Pseudoduganella albidiflava: one gene and its partner. The main gene of each other region encodes a partner of the protein of the gene in region 2 in a complex. Links are inferred from orthologs where the notes say so. Each region holds a gene or a part of one and is shown on either strand. Other genes may lie near its edges. The genes, in order: dnaN and EYF70_RS13105.

Region 1 (3,181 bases), 4.2 Mb from region 2 along the record:
TTTCGCCACGATCTCCTCGACCGGGCCCCGCACTTCGGACGACACCAGCTTGTCCTTGGTCTGCGACGAGAACTTCGGTTCCGGCACCTTGACCGACAGCACGCAGGTCAGGCCTTCGCGCATGTCGTCGCCGGAGATTTCGACTTTCGCCTTCTTGGCGAATTCGTGCTCGTCGATGTACTTGTTGATCACGCGGGTCATCGCCGCGCGCAGGCCGGTCAGGTGGGTACCGCCGTCGCGCTGCGGGATGTTGTTGGTGAAGCAGAGTACCTGTTCATTGAAGGCATCGTTCCACTGCATCGACACGTCCACGGAAATGTTCGTGTTCTGGTCGGACATGCGGTCGCCGGTGGCCTGGAACACGGTCGGGTGCAGCACCGTCTTGGCCTTGTTGATGTATTCGACGAAGCCGCGCGTGCCGCCTTCGAACGCGAAGATCTCGTCCTTGCCGGTGCGCTGGTCGGACAGCTTGATGTTCACGCCGTTGTTCAGGAACGAGAGTTCGCGGATACGCTTGGCCAGGATCTCGTAGTGGAACTCCACGTGGGTGAAGATTTCCTCGTCGGCCCAGAAGTGCACGTCGGTACCGCGCTTGTCGGTTTCGCCGATCACCTTGATCGGGGAGACGGCGACACCGTCGCGGATCTCGATCTCGCGGTTCTGCGGCACGCCGCGCACGAATTCCATCTGGTGCACCTTGCCGTCGCGGCGCACCGTCACGCGCAGCAGTTTCGACAGCGCGTTGACGCAGGAAACGCCCACGCCGTGCAGGCCGCCGGAGACCTTGTACGAGTTCTGGTCGAACTTGCCGCCGGCGTGCAGCTCGGTCAGCACGATTTCGGCGGCGGAGCGCTTCGGTTCGTGCTTGTCGTCCATCTTCAGGCCGACGGGAATGCCGCGGCCATTGTCGGTAATCGAGATCGAGTTGTCCGAGTGGATCGTCACGTGGATCTCGGTGCAGTAGCCGGCCAGCGATTCGTCGATCGAGTTGTCCAGCACTTCGAAGACCAGGTGGTGCAGACCGGTGCCGTCCGAGGTGTCACCGATATACATGCCGGGGCGCTTGCGGACTGCTTCCAGGCCTTCCAGGATCTGGATCGAGGAGGCGCCGTAATCCTCGGAGTTGACCTGCACTGGTACTAGGTTTTGGCGTTCGGACATGGACTACTTTCTCAAAAAACGTATTACTGTCGATTTCAAACTGCGTGCGAACGGGGGCGATCAGATCCGCATCGGCATCACGACATACTTGAAGTCGGGATTGTCCGGAATCGAGATCAGGGCGGACGAATTCGAATCGCCCAGTGCCACGTTGACCTGGTCGCACTTCAGGTTGTTCAGCACATCCAGCAGGTAGGTGACGTTGAAGCCGATGTCGAGGCTGTCGCCGCCGTAGTCGATTTCCAGTTCCTCGACCGCTTCTTCCTGGTCCGCGTTGGTGGACGAGATCTTCAGCGAGCCGGGGCTGATGATGCAGCGTACGCCCTTGAACTTATCGCTGGTCATGATCGCGGCGCGCTGCAGGGAGCGCAGCAGTTCGTCGCGGCTGATCGTGAAGTCGTTCTTGTAGCCCTTCGGGATCACGCGCGTGTAGTCGGGGAACTTGCCTTCGACCAGCTTGGAGATCAGTTCGATGTCCGTGAAGCCCAGCTTGACCTGGTTGGCGGCGATGTCCAGCTGCACCGGTTCATCGTTTTCTTCCAGCAGGCGCTGCAGCTCGATGATGGTCTTGCGCGGAATGATCACTTCCTGGCGCTCGAAGGCCTGTTCGGTCTTCACCTGGCAGAACGCGAGGCGGTGGCCGTCGGTGGCGACGGCGATCACGTTCTCGCCATCGAGCACCAGCAGCAGGCCGTTCAGGTAGTAGCGGATGTCTTGTTGGGCCATCGCGAAGTGCACCATGTTGAACAGGTGCTTCAGCGTTTTTTGCGGCAGCGTGAACGAGGCGTTGAAGGTTTCCGCTTCCTGCACGGTGGGGAATTCCTCGGCGGCCAGCGTTTGCAGCGCGAAGCGCGATTTGCCGCTCTGGACCGTCAGGCGCTTGTTCACCAGCGTCAGCGACACGTCGCCCGATTCCGGCAGCGCGCGCAGGATGTCGAGCAGCTTGCGCGCGGCCACGGTGGTGCCGGTCACCTCGGCGCCGGAACCGATGTTCGCGTTCGTGGTGATCTGCACTTCCGTATCGGTGGACAGGAACGAGACGGCTTCGCCTTCCTTGCGGATGAGGATATTGGCCAGAATCGGCATGGTGTGCCGACGCTCGACAATACCGCTCACGATCTGCAGTGGCCGGAGTAGCGTATCTCGGGTGGTTTTGACCAGTTGCATGGATATCCTCGATAAAAAATTAAAGGGTCAGTTTATTGCTGAGTGTTCTGAATGATAAGGCATAGCGTTCTTGAACCCCGGACGCGAAACCTGGGGTCAGACCCGGCGGGTCTGACCCCAGCATCTGCCGTTGGGGGCAAATCCAGAGTCGACCATTCGCCGAAAGTCAATGTCACCCCTTGAGCGTCTGCTCCAGCACGTGCAACTCATGGTTGCACTCCGGGTTCTTGGTGCGGTCCTGCGCGATCTTGCGCACGGCGTGCAGCACCGTGGTGTGGTCGCGCCCGCCGAACAGTTCGCCGATCTCCGGAAGGCTCTTCTGCGTCAGTTCCTTGGCCAGGTACATCGCGATCTGGCGCGGCCGCGCGATGTTCGCGGGGCGGCGCTTCGAATACATGTCCGCGACCTTGATATTGAAGAAATCGGCCACGGTCTTCTGGATGTTCTCCACGCTGATCTGGCGGTTCTGCACGGAGAGCAGGTCCTTCAGCGCTTCCTTCACGATATCGATCGAGATGTCCTTGCCGTGGAAGCGGGAGTAGGCCAGGATCTTGCGCAGCGCGCCTTCCAGCTCGCGCACGTTCGAGCGCAGGTGCTTGGCCACGAAGAAGGCCACGTCGTCGGACAGCGTCACGCCTTCCGACTTGGCCTTCTTCAGCAGGATCGCCACGCGCATTTCCAGTTCGGGCGGCTCGATCGCCACCGTCAGGCCGGAATCGAAGCGCGAGATCAGGCGGTCGTCCATGCCCGTGATCTCTTTCGGATACGTGTCCGACGTGATGATGATCTGCTTCTTCGCGGCGATCAGCGCCTCGAACGCATAGAAGAATTCTTCCTGCGTGCGGCTCTTGCC
Region 2 (3,121 bases):
ATCGCGCTGCCGGGCGTGCAATCGCTGGGTGCCGCGCTGGCGCCGGCAAAGACGACGGCTTTGTATTTCGTCGCCCGCGGCAACGGCACGAGCCATTTTTCCGATAACCTGACCGATCACAACCGGGCGGTCAACCAGTACCAGCGCAGGCAATGAGTGGGAAGTTTATGAGCAGGGAGTCGATGAGCCAGGGTACCCCGGCGGCACGCGGCAAGTTCATCACGTTCGAGGGGATCGACGGCGCCGGCAAATCCACGCACATCCAGTACGTGGGTGAGCTGATCCGCGCCCGTGGCGTGGAGCTGGTCAGTTCCCGCGAACCGGGCGGCACGCCGCTGGGCGAGAAGCTGCGCGAACTCGTGCTGCACGAAGCCATGCACCTGGAAACGGAAGCGCTGCTGGTCTTCGCCAGCCGCCGCGAGCACATCGCCCAGGTGATCGAGCCGGCGCTGGCACGCGGCGCCTGGGTCATTTCCGACCGCTTCACCGACGCCAGCTTCGCCTACCAGGGCGGCGGCCGGGGGCTGGAACTCGTCAAGCTGGACACGCTGGCCAACTGGGTGCACCCGGAACTGTGGCCGGACCTGACGATCCTGTTCGACGTACCGCTCGAGGTGGCGCGGGCCCGGCTCGACGCCACCCGCCAGCTCGACAGGTTCGAGCAGGAAAAGGCCGACTTCTTCCTGGCCGCGCGCAACGAGTACCTGCGCCGCGCCGCGCAGGAACCGCGGCGCTTCCGGGTGATCGATTCCACCCAGCCGATCGATGCGATCCGCGTGCAGCTGGCGGCCATCGTCGCCGCACTGGAGTGACCATGGAAACGACTTCCGCGATCTATCCGTGGCAACGCGATGCGTGGCAGACCTTGCAGCAGGTGCGCCAGCGCCTGCCCCACGCGGTGCTGTTCCACGGCCCGGCCGGCATCGGCAAGGCCGACTTCATCGAGCATTTCGCCCAGTCGCTGCTGTGCGAGGACGTGCGCGCGGACGGGCACCCGTGCAATGCGTGCGCGTCGTGCGGCTGGTTCGTCCAGCAAAGCCACCCGGATTTCCGGCGCATCCGCCCCGAAGCGCTGGAGGACGACGGCGCCGGCGAGGGCGAGGAGGGCGAGGAAAAGAAGAAGAGCAAGGCGCCTTCCAAGGAAATCAAGATCGAGCAGGTGCGCTCGCTGGCCGATTTCATGAACATCTCCACGCACCGGCAAGGCTTGCGCGTGGTGGTGCTGTATCCGGCCGAGGCGCTGAACATGCCGGCCTCGAATGCGCTGCTGAAGACGCTGGAAGAACCGCCGCCGGGTACCGTGTTCCTGCTGTCGTCGAACAGCCTGGACCGCCTGCTGCCGACCATCCTGTCGCGCTGCCGCAAGTTCGCGCTGTCGATGCCGCCGCACGCCGAGGCGCTGGCCTGGCTGGAATCGCAGGGCGTGGCGCAGGCCGATGGCTGGCTGAGCGAGCAGGGCGGCGCGCCGCTGGCCGCGCTGGCCCAGGCGGAAACCGGCAGCCGCGAGGACATGGACACGCTGCTGCAGTACCTGGCCCACCCCTCGGTCGAGAATGCGCTGCGCACGGCCGACAAGATGCAGAAGGTGCCGCTGACGTCCGTAGTGGCGTGGCAGCAGCGCTGGCTGTACGACCTGTTCTCGCTGAAGCTGTCCGGCCGGATCCGCTACTATCCCCGCTACCAGCGCGAGCTGAAGGGGCTGGCGGACCGGGTGCCGGTGTCCGGCCTGCTGGCGGCGATCAAGAGCACGGCCGAGCGGCGCGCCACGTCGGACCATCCGCTGTCGCCGAAGCTGTTCCTGGAAGACCTGCTGCTCGACTATACGTCGTGCTGCCGCTGACGATGCAAGAGTGACGATGCATGAGTGACGATGCCTGAATGACGATGCATGAGTGACGATGGACTGATGCCGATGATGGACAAGTGCCGATGAGTACCATACCTCCCGATCCGAATGCCGCCGGCAATGCCGGGCCGCCCACCCGGCCGGCCGTGCTGTCGCTGGCCATCAAGGAAAAGGCGGCCCTGTACGCGGCCTACATGCCCTTCCTGAAGAACGGCGGCATCTTCGTGCCCACCACGCGCAGCTACCGCATCGGCGACGAGATCTACCTGATCCTGTCGCTGATGGATGACCAGAACAAGTACCCGATCGCCGGCAAGGTCGTGTGGATCACGCCGGCGGGTGCCAACAACAACAAGGCGCAGGGCATCGGCGTCCATTTCCCGGACGACGAAGCGGGCCAGCGCACCCGCGCGCGCATCGAGGAAATCCTCGGCGCGGCCCTGCGCTCTTCGCGCGCCACCCATACACTGTAACCGCCGGCCTCCGGGTCTTTCGCCACATGTCTTTCCAACACCGTCTCGCCACCCTCGACGACCTGCCCGCCATCGTCGCCATCTACAACAGCACCATCGCGTCGCGCGAGGTCACCGCCGATACCGAAGCGGTCTCCGTCGAGTCGCGCCTGAACTGGTTCCATGAACACCAGCCCGGGCGCCGCCCGCTATGGGTCATCGAACGCGCCGGCGACACTTCGGCGCACCCGGAGATCCTCGGCTGGATTTCGTACTCGAATTTCTACGGCCGCCCGGCCTATTCCGGCACGGCCGAGGTGTCGATCTACATCCACGAAGCTTGGCGCGGCAAGGGCATCGGCAAGTACGCCCTGAGCGAAGCGATCGCCTTCGCGCCGCAAGTGAAGGTCCATACCGTGCTCGGCTTCATCTTCGGGCACAACGGCGCCAGCCTGGCGCTGTTCCGCAAGTTCGGCTTCGAGGAATGGGCCCACTTCCCCCGCGTCGCCAACCTGGACGGCGTCGAACGCGACCTGATCATCCTGGGCAAGCGCGTCGCCTGACTTGTAAGGAAGAAGATAGGCACCAGGAAAATCGCGACGGACCCGAAAAAATGGGGACGGACCCCATTTTTCGGGAAACATTGCCAGGAAAATAGGGTACGTCCCCATTTTCGGTGAAACATTTCTTTTCACTCGGCGACTCTGGAGCGGAAAACCGGTGACAGGCTCCAGTTAATTTGCAACATTTCCTGGAAAACGGAGCCTGTCACCGGTTTTCGTGGATCGGCTACAATCGACCCATGTTCATCGATTCACACTGC

The links.
Region 1: the proteins of EYF70_RS13105 (region 2) and dnaN are in contact, whole or in part, in a cryo-EM structure (PDB 8GIZ), measured with the Escherichia coli proteins. The link is inferred for Pseudoduganella albidiflava from one-to-one orthologs.

Annotation. Positions count from the first base shown.
Region 1 is NZ_CP036401.1:7,330,003-7,333,183, forward strand. Bases 276-3,134 are described here. They hold dnaN (DNA polymerase III subunit beta), read right to left. Parts: upstream 2,329-3,134; coding sequence 1,222-2,328; downstream 276-1,221. Other genes in these bases: gyrB (DNA topoisomerase (ATP-hydrolyzing) subunit B), read right to left, coding at 276-1,161; dnaA (chromosomal replication initiator protein DnaA), read right to left, coding at 2,501-3,134. Outside these bases: more of gyrB, read right to left, coding at 1-275; more of dnaA, read right to left, coding at 3,135-3,181. UniProt on the Escherichia coli protein: Confers DNA tethering and processivity to DNA polymerases and other proteins. Acts as a clamp, forming a ring around DNA (a reaction catalyzed by the clamp-loading complex) which diffuses in an ATP-independent manner freely and bidirectionally along dsDNA.
Region 2 is NZ_CP036401.1:3,157,430-3,160,550, forward strand. What follows is about bases 29-2,827. They hold EYF70_RS13105 (DNA polymerase III subunit delta'), read left to right. Parts: upstream 29-814; coding sequence 815-1,840; downstream 1,841-2,827. Other genes in these bases: mltG (endolytic transglycosylase MltG), read left to right, coding at 29-156; tmk (dTMP kinase), read left to right, coding at 183-812; EYF70_RS13110 (PilZ domain-containing protein), read left to right, coding at 1,930-2,319; EYF70_RS13115 (GNAT family N-acetyltransferase), read left to right, coding at 2,346-2,827. Outside these bases: more of mltG, read left to right, coding at 1-28; more of EYF70_RS13115, read left to right, coding at 2,828-2,861; EYF70_RS13120 (TatD family hydrolase), read left to right, coding at 3,101-3,121. UniProt on the Escherichia coli protein: Part of the beta sliding clamp loading complex, which hydrolyzes ATP to load the beta clamp onto primed DNA to form the DNA replication pre-initiation complex.